Regions from separate parts of the Streptomyces sp. NPDC003011 genome, predicted to be linked through region 2. Evidence: riboswitches for the same ligand, from Rfam matches in the RefSeq annotation. Region 2 holds a riboswitch; each other region holds the start of a gene.
What was found. Region 2 has a riboswitch for cyclic di-AMP ahead of ACWD0J_RS38235 (M23 family metallopeptidase). Riboswitches for the same ligand answer to the same signal wherever they lie in the genome.
Positions count from the first base shown of each region.

Region 1 (5,734 bases), on a different contig from region 2:
CGGTGCGCGATGGCGCGCAGGCCGCGCGGCGGGCGCCCGAGCTGCTGCTGGAAGGCCTCGACGTCCGCGTCGGTGGGGTCGGTGCGCGGCGTAGGGGGCGGGGGCGTCTGCATGCCTGTCTTTCTATCGGTCAGTTCACTGGTCGGAGGCGTCGGACTTGTCGACGCCGTCCCAGACGTTGGCGTACCAGGGGCGGCCGGCGGCGCCCTGGTCGGCGCGCGAGCGCGTGGCCGCGTCCGGGCCGATGACGATGAAGCCCGTCTCGCCCGGCATGACGTAGTGCAGCCGCTGCCGGATCTGCTGCTCCGCGTACGCGTCGTCCTGCCAGCGTGCCTTGAGGTCGCGCAGCTGCTCGACCCGCTGCCGGGCCTGCTCCTGCCTGCGTTGCAGGTCGGCGATCTCGGCGCGCTGGGAGACGTACTGCCTTATGGGGTAGGCGAGCGCCACCACCAGCGTGCACAGCACGAGGGCGAGCAGCGCGGCGCGGCCGGTCAGCCGGGAGCGGCGGGCCTGCCGTTTGGTCTGGGAACGGTAGACGCGGGCCGCCGTCTGCTCGCCGAGCAACCGGATCCTGGTCGTGGTGGAGAACCGGTCCCGGTCCTTCACGGCCATGTCCCCGCCTCCCGTCTCACACGTGCGTACGTCCCCGCACACGGTACGGGACCGGGTACGGGGACGTACGTACGACTGGCTCAGGCGTGGCCAGGTACGGCTCAGCCCTTGAAGCGGGGGAAGGCCGAGCGGCCGGCGTACACCGCGGCGTCGTCGAGGATCTCCTCGATGCGCAGCAGCTGGTTGTACTTGGCGACGCGCTCCGAGCGGGCCGGGGCACCGGTCTTGATCTGGCCGCAGTTGGTGGCGACGGCCAGGTCGGCGATGGTGACGTCCTCGGTCTCGCCGGAGCGGTGGGACATCATGCACTTGAAGCCGCTGCGCTGGGCCAGCTCGACGGCGTCCAGGGTCTCGGTCAGCGAGCCGATCTGGTTGACCTTGACGAGCAGGGCGTTGGCCGCGCCCTCGTCGATGCCGCGGGCCAGACGCTCCGGGTTGGTGACGAACAGGTCGTCGCCGACGATCTGGACCTTGTCGCCCAGCTTGTCGGTGAGGACCTTCCAGCCGGCCCAGTCGTCCTCGAACAGCGGGTCCTCGACGGAGACGAGCGGGTAGGCCGCGACGAGCTCCTCGTAGTACTCCGTCATCTCGGCGGCGGAGCGGTCCTTGCCCTCGAAGGAGTAGACGCCGTCCTTGTAGAACTCGGAGGCGGCGACGTCGAGGGCGAGGGCGATCTGCTCGCCGGGGGTGTAGCCGGCCTCGTTGATGGCTTCGAGGATGAGGTCGAGGGCCTCGCGGTTGGAGCCGAGGTTCGGGGCGAAGCCGCCCTCGTCGCCGAGGCCGGTGGACAGGCCCTTCCTCTTCAGCACCTTCTTGAGGGTGTGGTAGACCTCGGTGCCCCAGCGCAGGGCCTCGGAGAAGGACTCCGCGCCGATCGGGGCGATCATGAACTCCTGGATGTCCACGTTGGAGTCGGCGTGCGAGCCGCCGTTCAGGATGTTCATCATCGGCACCGGCAGCAGGTGCGCGTTCGGGCCGCCCAGGTAGCGGAAGAGCGGGAGGTCGCTGGCCTCGGAGGCGGCGTGGGCCACGGCGAGGGAGACGCCGAGGATGGCGTTGGCGCCGAGGGAGCCCTTGTTGTCGGTGGCGTCCAGGTCGAACATCGCCTGGTCGATCAGCCGCTGCTCGGTGGCGTCGTAGCCGACCAGCTCCGGGCCGATCTGCTCGATGACGGCCAGGACGGCCTTCTCGACACCCTTGCCCTGGTAGCGGTTCGGGTCGCCGTCGCGGAGCTCGATGGCCTCGAATGCGCCCGTGGAGGCGCCGGACGGGACGGCGGCACGACCGGTGCTGCCGTCGTCGAGGCCGACCTCGACCTCGACCGTGGGGTTGCCTCGGGAGTCCAGGATTTCCCGGGCTACGACGACGTCGATGGACGGCACGAGCATCTCCTTCTTGGATGTGACGTGGGCAGCAGGACCACGGTGGGTCCTGCGAGACCGAGCCTAACCGGCCCGGGGGGATCGGCCAGCCGGTCGCCCACCCCTTGGGCAGAACCGAGAGTAAATTGTTTCCGAACGGAACAAAGAGCGGAGCGGAGAGCGGAACACACAGGGGGCGCAAAGAGGGGCACGAAGAGGGGCACAAAAAAGCCCCGCTCCGGTGCGTACGGGGGAACACGCACCGGAGCGGGGAGCCCGTGGGGACGGGGGGACCCTCACGAGGCCTTCATCATGAAGGACCCGGATGTGGGGTCGCTGTGGTTCAGCTGGGCGCCGCGTACTACTTCAGGTGCAGCTGCTGACCCGGGTAGATGAGGTTGGCGTCCTCGACGATGTCCTTGTTCAGCTCGAACAGCTTCGCCCAGCCGCCCTTGACGCCCTGCTTGTCGGCGATGGAGCTGAGGGTGTCGCCGGAGACGACCTTGTACTCGCCGTCGCCCTTCTTGACCTTCTTGCCGGTCGGGGTGGTGACGGTCTTCTTGGTGGCCGGACGCTCGGCGGAGCGGGAGGCCGGCTGCTCGCTGGTCGAGCGGCTGCTGGTGTCGGTGCTCTGGCCCTGGCTCTGGCTCTGGCTCTGCGAGGAGCTGCTGGAGCCGCTCGACGAGGACTCGGCACCGGCTCCGTTGTAGGCGGCACCGGACAGGCTCACGCCGCAGACCGGCCAGGCACCCTTGCCCTGGCCCGCCAGGACCTTCTCGGCGACGGCGATCTGCTGCGCCTTGGAGGCCTGGTTGGCCTGCGCGGCGTACTGCGTGCCGCCGTACGCGGCCCAGGTGGAGGCCGAGAACTGCAGGCCGCCGTAGTAGCCGTTGCCGGTGTTGATGGACCAGTTGCCGCCGGACTCGCACTGGGCGACGGTGTCCCACTCGGAGGCGGTGGCGGCGGAGGCGCTGCCGGCCGCCATCAGCGGGGCGGCGACGGCGGCACCGGTGACACCGGCGATGGCGATGGCACGGGTGGCCTTGGACGGGCGACGGTGCTTGCCCTTGGCGGAAAACAGCATGGTGGATCCCCTCACCGACGCCTGCGAGGTGAGCTGTCGGGTTCGGGCCGGTTGAGTTGCCCGGCCGCGCCTCTCACGAGGTGCGGCTTCACCCCAAGCCGGTTCCAGCCTCAAGTGCTGGCCCCGGCGCTTACCTTGGGTCCCCCGCTCCTGCCTACGGCGCTTGACGCGACGACTGTTCCCGGACGGCCGCTGGCAGGATTCGGCGTTGCGGCAGCCGGGGCTCGTGTTGGCGAGCGGTCCCGACGGTAGACACGCGATCCACGGAATTTCAAAGACGATCAGGGCTTCTGAGACTCATCCCACACTTTCGCCAAACCGGACATTCAGTGCGAAGCGTGACGTGAACTCCCGTTGGTTTTCGCCCTATTCGACACCAAGTCCAAGGGTCTGACCGGGCACGATACGGCTCGGGTCACCACCGATCGCCTGCTTGTTCTCCTCGTAGAGCGCACGCCATCCGCCGTCGAGCCCAAGGGAGTCGGCGATGGACGCGAGCGTGTCTCCGGGAAGGACGGTGTAGGAGTCGCCCCGGGCGGCGTGACGGCCGCCGGAGGTGGCCGTGTCGGCGGCGGCGAGGGTCGCGTTCTCATCGGCGCTGCCGCCGCGGTGCTTGCCGCCGCTGAGGGCGCCGGTGTCGACGAGGCTCGAAGAACCGCCCACTTGCCAGGAGTTGTCCGAGTCGTCCTGATTCTCCGTGCCGGTGGAGGAGTCGCCGGAATCCTGGGAGTCACGGGAACCCGCGCCGGGATCAACGGATGTGTCGGAGTTGGCCAGGTTGTCCCCGGTGCCCGAAGAGCCCGAAGAGCCCGAAGAGCCCGATGAATCCGGCGAATCCGGCGAATCCGTGGGCGACGAGGCCGACGCGGACGGCGACGCCGTGTCCGACTCCGCGTCCGCGGAGGAACCCGTCGACGGATCCGCGGGGTCGGACAGGCCGGAGGAGGCCGAGCCGCCCGTCCCGCTCGACGTGTCCGGCGTCGCGTCGCCCGCCACACCCGTGTCGACGTCGGCCGCCCGGGAGTCCTTGCTGAGCCCGTTGAGCAGCCCGCAGGTGGACCAGTAGCCGACGCCCTGGTCGGCGAGGATCTTCTCCGCCACGGCGATCTGCTGGGAGCGGCTGGCCTGGTCGGCGCGCGAGGCGTAGTCGAGGCCGCCGTACTGCTCCCAGTCCTCCTGGGCGATGTGCAGTCCGCCGTAGTGCCCGTCGCCGCTGTCCGCGCTCCAGGAACCGTCGGTCTCGCAGTTGGCGACCTGGTCCCAGGTGGTGCCGGTCGCCGCGCTGGCGCCGGTGGCACCGAGCAGCGGGATCGCGATGGCGGAGCCGGTCACTCCGGCCGCGACGAGAAGAGCCGGAGCCTGGCGGGGGCGACGATGACGGCCGTTCCCGGAGAGCATGCGGAGACCTTTCACAAGACAACGGTGACCGGCGCGGCGCGTGGTGCTCGGCGCCGCGCTGATCCGTGAACGTATAGGCACACGATCACTTGTCACAAGTTAATGCCGCGCAGATCACGTGAAGATCACAGAGTTGAGGGCGTGTCACCTTTACCTGCGTGAAGGCGTCCGGCCACGGGGCGTGAACTCGACGGGCAGCGTGCGCAGTCCGCGCATGATGAGCCCCCCGCGCCACCTCAGGTCCGTTGGGTCCACCGCGAGTCGCAGGTCCGGGAGCCGGGTGAGGAGCGTGCCGAGGGCGGTCTGGCCCTCCAGGCGGGCGAGGGGCGCGCCGAGGCAGTAGTGGATGCCGTGGCCGTATCCGAGATGCTGGTTGTCCCGCCGGGAGAGATCGAGCACGTCCGGATCGGCGAACCGCTCCGGATCCCGGTCCGCGGCGGCGAGGACGACGAGCACGGGATCGCCGGCCGCGATGTCCTGCCCGCCGATGCTGAGCGGCCGGGTGGCGAACCGCCAGGTGGCGAGCTCGACGGGGCCGTCGTAGCGCAGGAGTTCCTCGACGCCCGTCTCCAGGAGCCCGCGTTCGCCGGCGGCGAGGGACCGCTGGAGCCGGTCGCGCTGCCCGGGGTGGGTGAGGAGGGCGTAGGTGCCGTTGCCGATGAGGTTGACGGTCGTCTCGAAGCCGGCGAAGAGGAGGATGAAGGCCATCGCGGCGGCCTCGTTCTCGGTGAGGTGCTCGCCATGGTCGGAGGCGCGGATGAGCCCGGAGATGAGGTCCTCGCCGGGGGTGCTCTCGGCGGGGAGCGCCTCGCGCTTGCGGTGGATGAGCTCGGCGAGATAGCCGCGCATCTTCTTCACCGACCGGGCGACACCGCCGCGCGGCCCGCCGCCGTGCCGGATCATCATGCCCGCCCAGTCGCGGAAGTCGTCCTGGTCCTCGCGGGGGACGCCGAGCAGGTCGCAGATCGCGTAGATGGGGAGCGGGAAGGCGAAGTCGTGGATGAGGTCGGCGCTGCCCCGCTCGGCGAACCGGTCGATGAGGTCGTCGGCCAACTCCTGTACCCGGGGCGCGAACTCGGCGACCCGTCGCGGGGTGAACGCCTTGCTGACGAGCTTCCGCAGCCGGGTGTGGTCCGGCGGGTCGATGTTGAGCAGGTGCGTCATCAGCTCGGCCTTGCGCTCACCGGGGATTCCGGTCTTGCCCTTGGCGTGCGCGGGCTCGTCGTGATGCGCCGGGTTCTTCGAGAGCCGCGGGTCGGCGAGGGCCTGCTTGGCATCG
Region 1 covers NZ_JBSFTY010000006.1:42,648-48,381, forward strand. The annotation lists gene ACWD0J_RS04660 (DUF501 domain-containing protein) at 1-113, opposite strand, end outside; gene ACWD0J_RS04665 (FtsB family cell division protein) at 136-612, opposite strand; gene eno (phosphopyruvate hydratase) at 714-2,000, opposite strand; gene ACWD0J_RS04675 (transglycosylase family protein) at 2,335-3,057, opposite strand; cyclic di-AMP (ydaO/yuaA leader) riboswitch at 3,061-3,229, opposite strand; gene ACWD0J_RS04680 (transglycosylase family protein) at 3,424-4,455, opposite strand; gene ACWD0J_RS04685 (cytochrome P450 family protein) at 4,606-5,734, opposite strand, start outside.
Region 1: another riboswitch for cyclic di-AMP. It lies ahead of ACWD0J_RS04675 (transglycosylase family protein); the one in region 2 lies ahead of ACWD0J_RS38235 (M23 family metallopeptidase).

Region 2 (5,734 bases):
TCTTCCTCGACGACCACAAGACCTTCGACCAGGCCCTGGAACGCTTCCGCGAGCGCGTGCCCGCGTACTTCTATCTGAAGAAGGACGGCGGTGTGCCGCTCACCCCGCGCGGGTCCGGCGTCGACACCCGGCGCAAGCTGACGACGTACTGGTTCGGGCAGACGACGTACAAGAACGGCGTCTCGCAGGAGACCTGCCGCGACTTCCGGCACGTCGGGTACGCGCTGGCCGCCACCGCGCACATCGCCGAGACCGCCTGGCACCAGGGCGTCGACCTGTACGGCGAGGTGAAGGACCGGCTGAAGGCCGCGCTCTCCTTCCACTCCCGCCACCAGGCGGGGGAGTCCGCCCCGGCGTGGCTGTGCGGCGGCACGGTGGAGCGGAACCTGGGGCCCGACCTGGAGGTCGCCCTCAACCACCTGGAGGACCGGCTGGAGATTCCCGTCCCGGCCGCGCGCAAGCTCGCCGAGGAGACCCGGCCGGCCGGCACCGACGACCTGTTCGTCGCCTGGGAGACCCTCACGCACGCGGGCAACCCGGCCACCTGAGACGGGGCCGCGGGAACCGATGCGACATCTGTCCTGCGTATGGCGTACACTGAAGTCACAACGACGCGGGGTGGAGCAGCTCGGTAGCTCGCTGGGCTCATAACCCAGAGGTCGCAGGTTCAAATCCTGTCCCCGCTACTGAAGGCCGAGGGCCGGAATCCGAAAGGGTTCCGGCCCTCGGTGCGTGGGGGGTGCTCTCCCGTCATCCGGTCGTCATCCGGTCGGCCCTCACCGCTCGCCCGCCGCCCCCGCCGAGGGAACTCTGGACGGGCGGGACGGTGACCGGAGCGGACGTACGCGGTGGGAGACGAGCGGTGCGGCCTGGGAACGTGGCGGGGGAAGGGCCGTACGCCGGAGCCGGCGCGCGTGAGGGGCGGCGGCTGTCGAAGCTGCGGGTGCTGCTTCAGGTCCTCCCCGCCCTGCTGATCGTCGGCGGCGTCCTCTACGACCTCCTCACCCCCCGGCGTTTCACCGCGATCCCCTTCTTCACGGCCGCCCCGCTCGTCGCCGCGCCGGTCTACTCGCTGTGCGGCACCGCCGTCATCGGGGGCGTGGCCCTGATCGCCGCGTACGCGGTCCACGCCAGGTCCGGCTTCGGCCTGGACGCGGACACCGTCACCGAGGTGGTGACGGTCGCCACCGTCGCCGTCCTGGCCGCCGTCATCAACCGGGTCGTCCGCCGGGGCGACCAGCGGCTCGCCTCCGCCCGCGAGATCGCCGAGGCGGCCCAGCGCGCGGTGCTGCCGGAGCCCGCCGCGCGGATCGGCGGTTTCGACATCGCCGCCCGGTACGAGGCGGCCCAGGCGGACGCCTCCATCGGGGGTGACCTGTATGCCGTACAGGACAGTCCGCACGGTGTCCGGCTGGTCGTCGGGGACGTCCGCGGCAAGGGGATGGGCGCGGTGGCGGCCGTCGCCATCGTGATCGGGGCCTTCCGGGAGGCCGCCGAGCAGGAGGCGACGCTGGAGGCGGTCGCCGGACGGCTGGAGCGGGCGCTGACGCGGGAGGCCGCGCGGCGGGACGGCGTCGAGGCCGTCGAGGGGTTCACGACGGTCGTGCTCGCCGAACTCCCGCACGGGGAGGGGGTGGTGCGGATCCTCAACCGCGGGCATCCGCCGCCGCTGCTGCTGTACGCCGACGGCGGTGTACGGCCGTTGCCGGCCCGCGAGCCCGCGCTGCCGCTCGGCATGAGCGAGCTGGGCAGCCGGCCCGACCGGGCCGAGGAGGCGGTCCTCCCGAGGGGAGCCACCCTGCTCGTGCACACCGACGGGCTGTCCGAGGCGCGGGACGAGCACGGTGTGTTCTACGACCCGCAGGAGCGGCTCGCCGGGCGGGTCTTCCGTGACCCGGGCGCGCTCCTGCGCACCCTCGCCGAGGAGGCGCGCCGGCACTCCGGGGGCGGCATGACGGACGACATGGCGCTGCTCGCCGTACGGCGGCCGTGACCGTTGTCACCACGGGTGACCAGGTGAGTGCCCTGCGCTGAAGAACTGACGCCTCGTCAGTACTCGTGTGATGTGCGAGGCATGGCCAACTCGCCCGTTTTTCGCCGATCGTGGGGTGTTGGTCCAGCGGATCATCGTTAATGATCAAGCGGAACAGCTTGGAATAGAGGCCCCGCGTCTATTAACGTTCGATAACGCAGCGCGGTCGTCCCAGCCGTCACAAGAGACGGCTCCGTGCGCACGCGCCGAATCCCGCGAGGGAACCGGGGAACCACTACTTGGGGTGAATCACGCGTAGACCGCCGTGTCCGCACGGCTGGTATACGCGCGTAGGAGACCTTCCTGCTCCGAACCCGTCAGCTAACCCGGTAGGCGAGAAGGAAGGAAAGGAGCACGCCCACGTGGCGTCCAACCGGCCTGCCCCAGAAGCCCCGTTCGTGCCGAGCCAGCGCGACAGCGAGACCTTCGGCTACGGCGAGTACCGCACCGACGAGGGCCCCTGGACGGAGTGGAACCCCACCGAGGAGTCCATCCGTCCGGTACGCGGCCGGCACCGTGTCGCCAAGCAGCGCGGCGGACTCGCCCGCAGCTCCACCGTTCTCGGCGTCGGTGTCATAGCCGCCGTCGGCGCGGGCGGCATGGCCAGCGCCAACACCGGCAAGCCGCCGGTGTCCATCTCGCTGCCCGACCTGCCCTCCGTGGGTTCCCTCATCTCGGACGACGACACCTCCGAGACCGCGGAGAACACCGCGACCGCGCTCAGCACCGTCGGCACGGCCTCCGTGGAGGCCGCGCAGGGCACCGAGAACGCCGGCGAGGTGCTGCGCTCCCGGATCCTCGCCCAGGCCGAGCAGCAGCAGGACCAGATCGAGAGCAAGGCCGTCGCCGACGCGGTGGCCGCCGCCGAGAAGCAGGCCGCCGAGGCCGTCGCCAAGGCGGAGAAGGAGGCCGAGGCCAAGGCCGCCGCCGCGAAGCAGCAGGCGAAGGAGGAGGCCGAGAAGAAGGCTGAGGCCGAGCGTCTCGCCGCGCTGGCCAAGCAGTACGCGCTGCCGACCTCGTCGTACACGATCACCTCCACCTACGGCCAGGCCGGCTCCCTGTGGTCCTCCGGCTACCACACCGGCCTCGACTTCGCCGCGCCGACGGGCACCCTCATCAAGGCGGTCCACACCGGCACGATCACGCAGGCCGGCTGGGACGGGTCGTACGGCTACAAGACCGTCCTCACGCTCGACGACGGCACGGAGATCTGGTACGCCCACCAGTCGTCGATCAACGTCAGCGTCGGTCAGAAGGTCAACACCGGGGACGTCATCGGCCGCGTGGGCGCGACGGGCAACGTGACCGGCGCGCACCTCCACCTGGAGGTCCACGCGGGCGGATCGGCCGGCGGCCTCGACCCGATGGCGTGGCTGCGGAGCAAGGGGCTCAACCCCTGAGGCCCGCGGGCCACTCGGCCGCACGGATGTGACGAGCGCGGGGGCCTTCCGCACAATGAGGGCCTCCGCCGCGGGCGTTGCCGTGCGGCACGACCGCGCACGCCTCGCCACGGCGTCCCGCCCCGGCCACGTCGGCCTCCACCGCACGCACGACGCGAAGACGGAACTGGGGCGTTGACGGACGCGCCGGCCTGCCGGCACCGGTGGGCTACGACCGGTACGGGTTCCAGGCCGGATACGGCACCGCCGGGTACCCCGGATACGCGGGCGCCGCCGGATACCCGTACACCCCGTACACCGGCCACGGCGGCGCGGCCACCGCCACCGGCGGTGCCGTCGCCCGGGCCGCGTGGTCCAGCGCGGGACGCGCCAGGTCCCGCCGCCGCCACAGTTCCTGGAGCAGCTCCCGCTCCCGGACGGCGAAGTCGGCCCCCGCCCGCCCCCGCCGCCCCCGGTGCCGCAGGAAGGCCAGAGAGGTCGCGTACGCCTCGTACTGCGCCACCGCCCGTGCGGCGGAACGCCCGCCGCGCTGTCCGGCGTAGTCGCGGGCCATCCGCCGCGCCCGCATCGACCCGAGCGCGTACGGCTCGGCCGGCGTCAGCCAGCCCGCCACGGTGTAGGCGGGCAGTTCCTCCCGTACGGTCTTCAGCTCGCGCTGCCGCGTCCAGATGACCAGCCAGGTCAGCAGCCCGAACGTGGGCACCATGAAGGCCGCGTACACGGCGAAGAACCCGTACTCGCCCCACGTCGACGAGCCGTTCCAGATCGCGTGCATGCCCATCGCGAGCAGCAGTCCGGACACCGGCAGCAGCAGCCGCCGCACATGCTGGCGTTCCGCCGACAGCGCGGAGACACCGAAGCCGATGCCGGTGAGGACGGTGAACAGCGGGTGCGCGAACGGCGACATGATGATCCGTACGAAGAAGGTCGCCGCGGTGACGGAGGCGATCCCGCCGTCGCCGTTGAGCTGGTCGGTACCGAAGGCGGTGCCGAGGTAGAGGATGTTCTCGGTGAAGGCGAACCCGGTGGCGGTGACCCCGGCTATCACCACCCCGTCGACGATGCCGGTGAACTCCCGGCGCCGGAACAGGAAGACGAGCAGGACGGCGGCGGCCTTGGCCGACTCCTCCACGACCGGCGCTATCACCGTCGCGCCGAGCGTGTCCGCGCTGGAGGGGTCCGCGGTGGCCGCCGCTATCCATCTGGTCGCGAAGCTGTTGGCGACGATCGCTATCAACGCCGCCGCGCAGGCGCCCCAGGCGAAGGCGAACAGCAGGTTGCGCCACGGGCCAGGCTCGACCCGGTCCAGCCACCGGAACGCGGCGACGAGCAACGGCACCGGCAGGACCGCGAGTCCGAGACCGACCAGGAAACCCTCCGTGCCGGTCTGTTCGCGGACCAGGGCGAGGATGACGAGCCCGGAGAGCGCGAGCAGGGCGCTCAGGGCGCCGTGACGCACCCACGTCCGTTGCCACCAGTGCGCGTGCCGCAGTGCGCCGCCGGCGGGATCGCTGGGGTGCGTCGGGTACGGGGGAACGGTGGCCACGGCATTGACCCTAACGATGCGGAGGCGCCCCCCGCAGGAGAGCGGGGTGGGTTCAGGCGCCGGTGGGGGGTTGGTCCTCGAGCGCGGAGACGTGCTCGGTGACGTGCCCGACCACGTGCTCCATGACCTGCTCTACGCGGCGGAAGAGCAGGTCGTTCACGACATGTCCCTTCTCCAGTCCCTGGCCCTCGAAACGGGTCAGCGGCCGGAATGCCGGACGCGGCGCAAAACCGCCGTCGGCCTGGGTGTTCTCGAAGGCGGGGTGCGCGTCGAGCACCTCCAGCATCTGCTCCGCGTACGGCTCCCAGTCGGTCGCGCAGTGCACGGTCGCCCCCGGCCGCAGCCGGGTCGCGGCGAGGTCGAGGAACTCGGGCTGGATCAGCCGCCGCTTGTGGTGCCGCTTCTTGGGCCAGGGGTCCGGGAAGTAGACGCGCAGGCCGTCGAGGGAGGTGGGGGTGAGCATCTCGCGGAGCAGGATGATCGCGTCCCCGTTGCCGACGCGGATGTTGTTCAGCCCTCCCTGGTCGGCGAGGTTGAGCAGATTCCCCTGCCCCGGGGTGTGGACGTCCACGGCGAGGACGTTGGTGTCCGGGTCGGCGGCGGCCATCCGCGCGGTGGCCTCGCCCATCCCGAAGCCGATCTCCAGCACCACCGGGTTGCCGTTGCCGAACAGCTCGCCGAGATCGATGACGCGCTGTCCGTCGATGTCGAGCCCCCACTGGGGCCACAGCCGCTGCAACGCGTCCGCCTGCCCGG
Region 2 covers NZ_JBSFTY010000125.1:7,067-12,800, reverse strand. The annotation lists gene ACWD0J_RS38250 (alginate lyase family protein) at 1-548, shown strand, start outside; tRNA gene ACWD0J_RS38245 (tRNA-Met) at 613-686, shown strand; gene ACWD0J_RS38240 (PP2C family protein-serine/threonine phosphatase) at 863-1,993, shown strand; cyclic di-AMP (ydaO/yuaA leader) riboswitch at 2,227-2,383, shown strand; gene ACWD0J_RS38235 (M23 family metallopeptidase) at 2,395-3,432, shown strand; gene ACWD0J_RS38230 (PrsW family intramembrane metalloprotease) at 3,641-4,978, opposite strand; gene trmB (tRNA (guanosine(46)-N7)-methyltransferase TrmB) at 5,031-5,734, opposite strand, start outside.

Region 3 (5,734 bases), on a different contig from region 2:
GGGCCGTACCGGCCTGGCTCACCTTTTCGAGCACCTGATGTTCCAGGGCTCCGGCCAGGTCAAGGGCAACGGCCACTTCGAGCTCGTCCAGGGCGCGGGCGGCTCGCTCAACGGCACCACCAGCTTCGAGCGCACCAACTACTTCGAGACCATGCCCACCCACCAGCTGGAGCTCGCCCTCTGGCTGGAGGCCGACCGCATGGGCTCCCTGCTGGCCGCCCTGGACGACGAGTCGATGGAGAACCAGCGGGACGTCGTCAAGAACGAGCGCCGCCAGCGCTACGACAACGTCCCCTACGGCACGGCGTTCGAGAAGCTCACCGCGCTCGCCTACCCGCAGGGCCACCCCTACCACCACACCCCGATCGGCTCGATGGCCGACCTGGACGCGGCCACCCTGGAGGACGCGCGCGCGTTCTTCCGCACGTACTACGCGCCCAACAACGCCGTCCTGTCGGTGGTCGGCGACATCGACCCGGAGCAGACGCTCGCCTGGATCGAGAAGTACTTCGGGTCGATTCCGGCGCACGACGGCAAGCCCGCCCCGCGCGACGGCTCCCTGCCCGACGTCATCGGGGAGCAGGTGCGCGAGGTCGTCGAGGAAGAGGTCCCGGCCCGCGCCCTGATGGCCGCCTACCGGCTGCCGAACGACGGCACGCGCGCGTGCGACGCGGCCGACCTGGCGCTCACCGTCCTGGGCGGCGGCGAGTCCTCCCGCCTCTACAACCGGCTCGTACGGCGTGACCGTACGGCGGTCGCGGCCGGCTTCGGACTGCTGCGGCTGGCCGGGGCGCCCTCCCTGGGCTGGCTGGACGTGAAGACGTCCGGCGACGTCGAGGTGCCGGTCATCGAGGCCGCCATCGACGAGGAGCTCGCGCGGTTCGCCGAGGAGGGCCCCACGGCCGAGGAGATGGAGCGCGCCCAGGCCCAGTTGGAGCGCGAGTGGCTGGACCGGCTCGGTACGGTAGCGGGCCGCGCCGACGAACTGTGCCGCTACGCCGTCCTGTTCGGTGACCCGCAGCTCGCCCTCACCGCCGTCCAGCGCGTCCTCGACGTGAGTGCCGAGGAGGTCCAGGAGGTCGCCAAGGCCCGTCTGCGCCCCGACAACCGCGCGGTCCTCGTCTACGAGCCGACCACCACCGAAGCCGAAGACGCCGAAGCCGGCGACGAGAACGACGAGGAGGCGGCCCAGTGACCGAGCTCGCCGCGATGGAGTTCCACCCCCAGCCCCAGGCGGGCGAGGCCAGGCCGTGGGCGTTCCCGGCGCCCGAGCGCGGAGCGCTCGGCAACGGCCTGACCGTGCTGCGCTGCCACCGCCCCGGCCAGCAGGTCGTCGCCGTCGAGGTGATCCTGGACGCGCCCCTGGAAGCCGAGCCGGCCGGTCTGGACGGCGTCGCCACGATCATGGCGCGGGCCTTCTCCGAGGGCACCGACAAGCACTCCGCCGAGGAGTTCGCCGCCGAGCTGGAGCGCTGCGGTGCCACCCTCGACGCGCACGCCGACCACCCCGGCGTACGGCTCTCCCTCGAAGTCCCCGTCTCCCGCCTGGCCAAGGCCCTGGGCCTGCTCGCCGACGCCCTCAGGGCGCCCGCGTTCACGGACGGCGAGATCGAGCGGCTGGTCCGCAACCGCCTCGACGAGATCCCGCACGAGCTGGCCAACCCCTCCCGCCGTGCCGCCAAGGAGCTCTCCAGGGAGCTGTTCCCGTCGACCTCGCGTATGTCGCGCCCGCGCCAGGGCAGCGAGGAGACGGTCACGGCCATCGACTCCGCGGCCGTACGCGCCTTCTACGAGAAGCACGTCCGACCGGCCACCACCACCGCCGTGGTCGTCGGCGACCTCACCGGTCTCGACCTCGACGCGCTGCTCGGTGACACGCTCGGCGCCTGGACCGGTTCCCCGGCCCAGCCGCGTCCGGTGCCGCCGGTGACCGCCGACGACACCGGCCGGGTCGTCATCGTGGACCGTCCGGGCGCCGTCCAGACGCAGCTGCTGATCGGCCGCGTCGGCCCGGACCGGCACGCGCGCGTGTGGCCCGCGCAGGTGCTCGGCACCTACTGCCTGGGCGGCACCCTCACCTCCCGGCTGGACCGCGTCCTGCGTGAGGAGAAGGGCTACACCTACGGCGTGCGGGCGTTCGGGCAGGTCCTGCGCTCGGCTCCGGACGGCTCGGGTGCCGCGATGCTCGCCATCAGCGGTTCCGTGGACACCCCGAACACCGGTCCGGCCCTCCAGGACCTGTGGACCGTGCTGCGCACGCTCGCCGCGCAGGGCCTGACCGACGCCGAGCGCGACGTCGCCGTCCAGAACCTCGTGGGGGTGGCGCCGCTGAAGTACGAGACCGCGGCGGCCGTCGCCGGCACGCTGGCCGATCAGGTCGAGCAGCACCTGCCGGACGACTTCCAGGCGACGCTGTACCAGCAGCTCGCCGCGACCGGCACCGTGGAGGCCACCGCGGCGGTCGTGAGCGCGTTCCCGGTGGACCGCCTGGTGACCGTCCTCGTCGGCGACGCCGCGCAGATCAAGGAGCCCGTCCAGGCCCTCGGCATCGGCGAAGTCAGCGTCGTCTCAGCCGAGTAGCCGCAGCCGTGCCCACAGGCCCCGGTGACAGGAGTGCCACCGGGGCCCCTTGATGTCCGACGGATGTCCGAATTGAGGGAAAGGTTGCCTGTCTGCCCTGTGGCATGCGCTACAAAAGCCGTGATCCGTTTGGGGATTGAAAGTCGGCACGTTTAGCGTCATCCCGGCTGTTCGTCAGGCAGTGCGCCGCGTCCGCGGCACCGGACAGTCATCGCCGAGTCCCCGCATGGCGCGAGCCAGGGGAGCCGGGGACCCACACCAGAAGTCCCTGGGGTGAATCGGACGCCCGCGCGCACCGCGAGGGGGCCCGTAGGAGACCTTCCTGCTCCGAACCCGTCAGCTAACCCGGTAGGCGAGAGGGAAGGAAAGGACCAGCCACTCCATGGCGTTCATGTGCGCCGCCGGTAAGCACCGTCGTCCCAGCCGGATGAAGCGCAGCACCGCCCGTGCGGCCGGCGTCGCGGCTCTGGCCACCACCGGTGTCATCGGCTCCCTGGCCGCCCCCGCGCTCGCCGCCGAGCCCGCGGCCGAGCAGACCGGTCTCACCCCCGTCATCACCATCGGCGACGCGATCGCGGACCAGATCGACGCCCAGGCCGCCGCCCAGAAGCAGGCCGCCGACGAGGCCGAAGCCCAGCGGAAGGCCGAGGAGGCCGCCCGCAAGAAGGCGGCCGCGGACGCCAAGAAGGCCCGCGAGGCCGAGGAGCGTGCCGCCCGCGAGGAGGAGCGCAGGCGTCTCAACGCCTACGTCGCCCCGATCTCCGGTTCGTACATCTCGACCAGCTACAAGTCCGGTGGCTCCCTGTGGTCCTCCGGCAGCCACACCGGTGTCGACTTCCATGCCTCGACCGGCACGTCCGTCCACGCGGTCGGCTCCGGCACCGTCGTCGAGGCCGGCTGGGGCGGGGCGTACGGCAACCAGATCGTGATCAGGATGAACGACGGCACGTACACCCAGTACGGCCATCTGTCGTCCATCGGCGTCTCGGTGGGCCAGTCGGTCACCCCGGGACAGCAGATAGGCCTCTCCGGCGCGACCGGCAACGTCACCGGCCCGCACCTGCACTTCGAGGCCCGGACGACCGCCGAGTACGGCTCGGACATCGATCCCGCCGCCTACCTGCGCTCCCACGGCGTGAACCTCTGACCTCGCACGCCGTGAGCGTCTGACGCTGCCACGGAGTGAACGTCCGACGCCCGCACGGCGGGCGCGTCCCGCGACGGACGGCAGGACATCCCGAAGCCCCGGCTCCCCGAGCCGGGGCTTCGGCCTTTCGGATGCCCGTCTGTCCAAAAAATATCCATGGATTCCGACCCGCCATCGGAAATTCCGGCTCATTGCAATAGAGTCACTGAACACACGTCAATCGTCGACGTTTCACGGGGATTAAGGCGGAGGTCGGTCATGCGTATTCCGGCGCACTCGGTATGCACCGCGATCCGGGACGACATCGTCGCGGGTGTCTACGAGCGCGGGGGCCGGCTCACCGAGGAACTGCTCGCGCGGCGCTACGGCGTCTCGCGCGTCCCCGTCCGCGAGGCCCTGCGCACGCTGGAGGCGGAGGGCTTCGTGGTGACCCGGCGGCACGCGGGCGCGTGCGTCGCGGAACCCACCGAGCAGGAGGGCGCCGACCTCCTGGAGATGCGCATGCTGCTGGAGCCGCTCGGCGCCTCCCGGGCCGCCCAGCGGCGCACGGAGGCCCACCTCAAGGTGTTGCGCGGACTGGTCCGGCTGGGCCAGGAGCGGGCCAGGCGGGGCAACAGCGAGGATCTGCGCTCCCTGGGCGGCTGGTTCCACGAGACGCTCGCCCAGGCCTCCGGAAGCCCCGCGATGACCTCGATGCTGACCCAGCTGCGCCACAAGATCGCCTGGATGTACGCGGTGGCGGCGCCCGCCGACCCGGTGGAGTCCTGGGCGGAGCACGGCGCGATCGTGGACGCGGTGGCGCGCGGCGACAGCGAGCGCGCGCGGACGGTCACGGCGCTGCACACCGAGCGCGCCACGGCCGCGCACCGGCTGCGCTTTCCGTCCCAGGCGGATCGCCCGGACCGTGTGAGGAACTCGCAACATCCCGTAAACATGACGGGCCTGCGGCATTAACACGAGCGCCGTATACAAAGAGGCGTAATTCCCGGGGGATTATTTCCGCTGCCCGGGAACAGGAAATGCGAAGGGCCCGCCCGATAATTCGGACGAGCCCTTCTGTGTTCCGTTACGGTGCCGGCGCTCAGACGGTCTCGGGGAGCTCTTCGAGACCCTCGGCGACGAGCTTCGCGAGACGGTCGAGGGCGGCGTCCGCCCCCTCCGCGTCGGAGGCGAGGACGATCTCCTCGCCGCCCTGGGCGCCCAGACCGAGGACGGCCAGCATGGAGGCCGCGTTGACGGGGTTGCCGTCGGCCTTGGCGATCGTCACCGGGATACCCGCGGCCGTGGCGGCCCGGACGAAGATGGAGGCGGGACGGGCGTGGAGACCCTCGGCCCAGCCGACGTTGACGCGGCGCTCAGCCATGTGATGCTGCCCTTCGGTGTATCAGGTTGTCTAGACCAGTTTCCCATACGTGAAGCATGCCCGGAGCGGTCCTTCGTCCCGCTCCGGTGTGTCGTCGGACCGCGGCCTCGGCCCGACTCCCGTCCCGCACAGACTGCCTCGCGCCGTTGTCGTACGCGAGCCGTACGCTGGGGCCCATGCAGACCTCGTCGGATCGGCACGAGTACCCCGCCCACTGGGAAGCCGACGTGGTGCTGCGCGACGGCGGTACCGCGCGCATCCGGCCCATCACCGTCGATGACGCCGATCGCCTCGTCAGCTTCTACGAGCAGGTGTCGGACGAGTCGAAGTACTACCGCTTCTTCGCGCCCTACCCTCGCCTGTCCGCCAAGGACGTCCACCGCTTCACGCACCACGACTTTGTGGACCGGGTGGGACTCGCGGCCACCATCGGCGGCGAGTTCATCGCCACCGTACGCTACGACCGCATCGACGCCGAGGGCATGCCCGCCTCCGCCCACCCGTCGCCCGCCACCCTTGCCACAGGGCGCTTCGCCGCCGCCCCTGACATCCCCGACGAGGCGGAGGTCGCCTTCCTGGTCCAGGACGCCCACCAGGGGCGCGGTGTCGCCTCCGCCCTGCTGGAACACATCGGGGCCGTCGCG
Region 3 covers NZ_JBSFTY010000038.1:44,350-50,083, forward strand. The annotation lists gene ACWD0J_RS20530 (M16 family metallopeptidase) at 1-1,195, shown strand, start outside; gene ACWD0J_RS20535 (M16 family metallopeptidase) at 1,192-2,580, shown strand; cyclic di-AMP (ydaO/yuaA leader) riboswitch at 2,783-2,950, shown strand; gene ACWD0J_RS20540 (M23 family metallopeptidase) at 2,963-3,727, shown strand; gene ACWD0J_RS20545 (GntR family transcriptional regulator) at 3,986-4,681, shown strand; gene ACWD0J_RS20550 (HPr family phosphocarrier protein) at 4,809-5,090, opposite strand; gene ACWD0J_RS20555 (bifunctional acetate--CoA ligase family protein/GNAT family N-acetyltransferase) at 5,267-5,734, shown strand, end outside.
Region 3: another riboswitch for cyclic di-AMP. It lies ahead of ACWD0J_RS20540 (M23 family metallopeptidase); the one in region 2 lies ahead of ACWD0J_RS38235 (M23 family metallopeptidase).

Region 4 (5,734 bases), on a different contig from region 2:
TTCGCGTCCACGGCCACGGTGATCTGGCCGACCGTGGTACCGGAGTCCTTGGGCTTGACGACCAGGCGGTAGGCGTCACGGCCCGCGACCTGGGCGGTGCCGTCGACGGTCACCGAGGTGGTGTCGTCGACCGCCTTCAGGGCCTCCTCGGTGAGGTCCTTGGGCGTGGCCGGGACGTCGTGCTCCTTCTCCGCCTTCGCGCTGTCGGAGGCGGTCGCGTGGTAGACCTCGTTCGACTTGCTGTCGTAGCCCCAGACGTCCTTGCCGTCGTGGATCAGGCTGTACTCGGATCCGCTCTCCAGCAGCGACAGCTTCTGCCGGTCGGGGCCGTCGGCGGCGACGCGCAGGGTGTGCGTGCCGGTCACGAGCCCGGTGAGCTTGGCGGACGGGTCGGCGGACGAGCCGCCGTCGCCGCCCGACTCCATGGCGCCCGAGGCCAGACTGTTCTCCAGGCCGCCGAGGTCGGGCAGCCCGAGATCCGTGCTGATCTTCACCGTCCCGGACAGCTGCTGTACGTCCGACGCGGCGATCTTCTCGATGAGTTCCTGGGCGCTGATCTTCGGCAGGTCGGGGTCGCCGGAGTCGGCGAGCGCGGGGACGAGCCCGATGGTCGCCGCCGCCACCCCCACCACCGCGACGGGGACGACGTACCGCGCGGCCCTGCGGCGGCGCGAGTACCGGTCGTCGGCCTCCGCGGCAGTCTTGCTGTCGTCGGATTCGTACGGTGTCATGTGTGCCTTACCTCCGTCGTCGGCGGCGGCTGTCCAACTCCCCCTGTGTCCACCCCGTAGCCGCCATTCTCACCCGAATCGGTGAGGAGTGGTGTTTTCCGTGGTGTCCATCTGACCAAATCGGCCGGGAAGAAGCGTCAGACCCCGGGATCAACTCCGTGTACACCTGCGGGATGACACCCGGAGGCGACGCCGGCCCGGACCCGTAGGGGTTGCGGAGCGGACGCCGCCCTCCGTGGTGGTGGATCAGGCGCCGGGAACACGCGGTCACCGCACTGCGGCCGGGGGCGGTCCGCGTCACCCCGGGAGGGGTCAGCCGGTTCGGCGGTCAGCCGGCTCGGTGGACCACCGCGTCGCACATCTCCATCAGCGCCACCTTCGCGTCGCACTCCCGCAGCGGGGCGAGGGCCGCGCGGGCGTCCTCCGCGTAGCGGACCGTGTCCCGGCGCGCCTGCTCCAGGGCGGGGTGCGCCCGCAGGCCCGCCAGGGCCCGCGTGTGCCGTGCGTCGTCGGTGAGGTCGGAGGCCAGCAGCTCGCACAGGGCGATGTCCTCGGCCAGGCCCAGCCGGGCCGCGCGCTCGCGCAGCCGCAGGACCGGCAGGGTCGCGATGCCCTCGCGCAGGTCCGTGCCCGGGGTCTTCCCGGACTCGTGGGAGTCGGAGGCGATGTCCAGCACGTCGTCGGCGAGCTGGAAGGCGACGCCCAGCCGCTCGCCGTACTGCGTCAGCACGTCGACGACCGTCTCGTCGGCGCCCGACATCATCGCGCCGAAGCGGCAGGCCACCGCCACCAGCGAGCCCGTCTTGCCGCCCAGCACGTCGAGGTAGTGCTCGACCGGGTCACGCCCGTCCTGCGGCCCCGCCGTCTCCAGGATCTGGCCGGTGACCAGGCGTTCGAACGCCTCCGCCTGGACCCGGACCGCCTCGGGCCCGAGGTCGGCCAGGATGTGCGAGGCGCGGGCGAACAGGAAGTCGCCGGTGAGGACGGCCACCGAGTTGCCCCAGCGGGTGTTCGCGCTGTCCACCCCGCGCCGCACCTCGGCCTCGTCCATCACGTCGTCGTGGTACAGCGTCGCCAGATGGGTCAGCTCCACCACCACCGCCGACGGGACGATGCCCGGCGCGTACGGGTCCCCGAACTGGGCGGCGAGCATCACGAGCAGCGGCCGGAACCGCTTTCCGCCCGCCCGCACCAGGTGCTGGGCGGCCTCCGTGATGAAGGGGACCTCGCTCTTGGTGGCTTCGAGCAGTCCCTCCTCGACAGCCGCCAATCCGACCTGGACATCGGCTTCCAGAGCCTGGTCCCGCACGCTCAGCCCGAACGGCCCGACGACGGTCACGAGGGATCTCCTGTCTGCTGGTGTCTACTGGCGATTACACGGTTTGTCGATAGGTCGCTGCCATCACTCAAGTCAGCGTATCCGGTCACGTTTCGATCACTGCTAGCGCCCACCGGTCCGGCCCGGGCGGTATCGGACCGGGCCGGATGTGTTTTTGATCACTTGAAAACATCGGACATCATCGGACCTAACGGGAAGTAAGGGATCGCTTCCCGGAGCGCGGCCGAGGTCGCGTCCGGCCGCCGTCCCGCCCGGGAGGACGATCATGCCTTCTCCTGTCCGGTGATCCCCACCGACACCTTCACGGAACCGCCCGGGCATCCCGCCCCCGAGATCACTCCGGCCAGCCTGCGCATCCGTTTCGTCCTCTCCCTGCGAGACGGCCCACGAGACCCTCCGCCTCCCGCTCCGGACGGGGTGCCGCCGTACACGCGCACGGGGCGCCCCCTCACGGAGGAACCGGTACCCGCGATCCCCGAACACCTGCCACGCCGCCCGGCCAGGCCGGCCACGCTCCGCGACTGGCAACGCCCCCTCCGGCACGCGGGCCACGGTTACGCCTCCGTACGAGTGGACCTGAGCCGCCCCGGCGACGACGGACGCCACCGGGCGGGTTCCGCGGGCGGCCGTTCACCGGGCCGGGGAGAAGCGGATCCCACGGACGGCCAGTTGGCTACGAGTTGGGCTCATTGCCCTATTTGCCACTCTTGTGCTCAGCCGTGAGTTGGGTCACTCGGGACCGTGCGCGCCCACACCGCCGCCCGCCCGCGTCTCCCCTTGCCCTTCGCGCCAGTTGAGTCATGGCAGACGCAAAGGATCAAGCACCTCATACGCCCCAGACCAAGGTCAATAGGTGCGATCTGTGAATCCGCCACTTGTTCCGGACATGTGCTCTCGCATACGTTCCGGGCCGTCGGGCGGACGCCTCATCCTGCCGCCGCCCATGGAGACACCCATCGACGAACACCGCACGGCAGGAGCGGGGGACCCAGGTCAGTCGCCGGGCCGGACGACACAGGTCGTACCGGAACGGCTAGGGGTGAAGTCGCCTCGCCCTCAGGGCGGCGCGGCCGGGCAGCTCCCGCCCGAACCCGACAGCTCACCTCGCAGGCGCCGGAGAGGAAAACGTCCCCATGTCTGCACCCGGTCAGTACCGCGGTTCCAAGACCGCCCGCCTCGCCCGCAAGCTCGCCGTCGCCGGCACCGGAGTCGCCGTCCTGGCGCTCCCGCTCATGGGCGCCACCAGCGCCTCCGCGGCGACCCCGCCCGTCGCCACGGCCTCCTCGCTGGGCTACGCCGACAACCTCGACGGCTGGATCCGGGCGGCCCTCCAGATCATGGATCAAAACGGAATTCCCGGGACGTACAACGGCATTTACCGCAATGTCATCCGGGAGTCCTCGGGCAACCCGTACGCCATCAACAACTGGGATTCCAACGCCGCCGCGGGCACCCCGTCCAAGGGCCTGCTCCAGACCATCGACCCGACCTTCCAGGCGTACCACGTGGCCGGCACCGCGTGGGACCCGTACGACCCGGTCGCGAACATCGTCGCCGCCTGCAACTACGCGGCCGCGCGGTACGGCTCGATCGACAACGTGTGGGGCGCGTACTAGGCCTGCTCCGGCCGGTGCCGTCCGCTCCGGCACCGGCCGCCCGCGGGTGGCCCTCAGCCAAAGAGCCGTTCGAGGACGACCGCGACGCCGTCGTCCTCGTTCGACAGGGTGATCTCGTCGGCCACTGCCCTGAGTTCGGGGTGCGCGTTGGCCATGGCGACGCCGTGGGCCGCCCAGTCCAGCATGGGGATGTCGTTGGGCATGTCCCCGAAGGCGATGGTCTGGTGCGGCCCGAGCCCCAGGTGCCCGGCGGCCAGCGCGAGGCCCGTCGCCTTGGTGATGCCGCATGGCTGGAGTTCGACGGTCCCGGGCCCCGACATGGTGACCGTGGCGAGGGAACCGACCACCGAACGGGCCGTCGCCGCCAACTCGTCGTCGGACAGGTCGGGATGGCGCAGCAGCACCTTGCTGATCGGCGCGTCCCACAGGTCGTCGCGCCGTCCCACGCGTACGGCGGGCAGCGTCGGGTGGGGCATCAGGTAGCCCGGCTCGATGAGCGTGAGCCCGTCGACACCGTCCTGGTCGACGGCCGCGAACACCTGGCCCACCTCGGCCTCGATCTTGCCGAGCGCGGTCTCGGCCAGCTCCCGGTCCAGGGTGACCGACCACAGCAGGCGGTCCGCGCCGGCGTCGTACACCTGCGCGCCCTGCCCGCACACCGCGAGCCCCTCGCTGCCCAGGTCGTCGAGGAGGGGCCGCACTCTGGGCGCCGGCCGGCCGGTGACGACGAGGTGCCGGGCCCCGGCCGCCGCCACCCGCGCGAGCGCGGCGAGCGACCGGTCGGAGAGCGTGTCGTCGCCTCGGAGCAGCGTTCCGTCCAGGTCGGTGGCGATGAGTGAATACGCGGTGGGTGCGGCCATGATCAGAGAATACGGAGGGAACGCCGCGCCGACTCGACGCGAACCGGACGGCTGCATCCTTCACATGCGTTGACGGCTCTTCCGGTTCACGCGCTCACCCACTCATCCGCTCACCCGCTCACCCGCTCACGCGGTCACGCGGTCACGCGGAGTCCCGTACCACCAGTTCCGTCGGCAGGATCACCCCGGCCGTGTCCTCCCCCGCGATCTGGGCGATCAGCATCCGGACCATCTCGGCGCTGATGCGGTCGAAGGGCTGGCGCATGGTGGTCAGCGCGGGGCTGGCGGCGGTGGCCGCGGGCGAGTCGTCGAAGCCGCCGACAGCGATGTCGTCGGGCACCGAACACCCGGCCTGTTGCAGGGTGCTGACGACTCCCCGCGCCATGAGGTCGGAGGCGACGAACACCGCGTCCAGGTCAGGGGCGCGCGCCAGCAGGCGGCGGGCCGCCTCCTCGCCACCGGTGCGGCGGTAGTCGCCCTCCGCGACCAGCGCGGGGTCGTAGGGCAGGCCGGCCTCGGCGAGCACCTCGCGGTAGCCGGCCAGCCGGTCGGTGCCGCCGGGGGTGTCGAGCGGGCCGGTGATCATGCCGATGCGACGGCGGCCCGAGGTGAGCAGGTGACGGACCATCTCCCGGGCACCGTCCCGGTCGTCGGCCGCCACATAGCTCACCTTGGAGCCGAGGCCCAGCGGCTTGCCGCAGGCGACCAACGGCATCCCGGCGTCGCGCAGTTCGGCGGCGACCGGGTCCCCGCTGTGGCTGGAGACCAGCAGGACGCCGTCGACATGGCCCGAGGTGATGTAGCGGGTCAGGCGGCGCCGGTCGTCGTCGGTGGCGGCGAGCATCAGCAGCAGGGGGATGTCGTGCCGGGCGAGGTGCTCGGTGCAGCCGCGCAGCAGCACGTTGAAGTTGGGGTCCTCGAAGAACTTCTCCTGCGGTTCGGTGAGGAGGAACGCCACCGAGTCCGACCGGCCCGTACTCAGGCTGCGGGCATGCCGGTTGACCACGTACCCCGTCTTCCTGATGGCGGACTCGACCGACCGCCGGGCGGCGGGCGAGACGTAGTGGCCGCCGTTCAGGAAGCGGGAGACGGTGCCCCGCGACACGCCCGCCTCCCGCGCCACGTCGTGGATGGTGGGCGGTCTGCGGCGTCCGTTGGCGCTCGTGGTCATGGTCCTCGTTCGTGGCG
Region 4 covers NZ_JBSFTY010000015.1:9,168-14,901, forward strand. The annotation lists gene ACWD0J_RS10515 (LolA family protein) at 1-731, opposite strand, end outside; gene ACWD0J_RS10520 (polyprenyl synthetase family protein) at 1,060-2,070, opposite strand; cyclic di-AMP (ydaO/yuaA leader) riboswitch at 3,018-3,198, shown strand; gene ACWD0J_RS10525 (transglycosylase SLT domain-containing protein) at 3,204-3,686, shown strand; gene ACWD0J_RS10530 (HAD family hydrolase) at 3,740-4,546, opposite strand; gene ACWD0J_RS10535 (LacI family DNA-binding transcriptional regulator) at 4,689-5,717, opposite strand.
Region 4: another riboswitch for cyclic di-AMP. It lies ahead of ACWD0J_RS10525 (transglycosylase SLT domain-containing protein); the one in region 2 lies ahead of ACWD0J_RS38235 (M23 family metallopeptidase).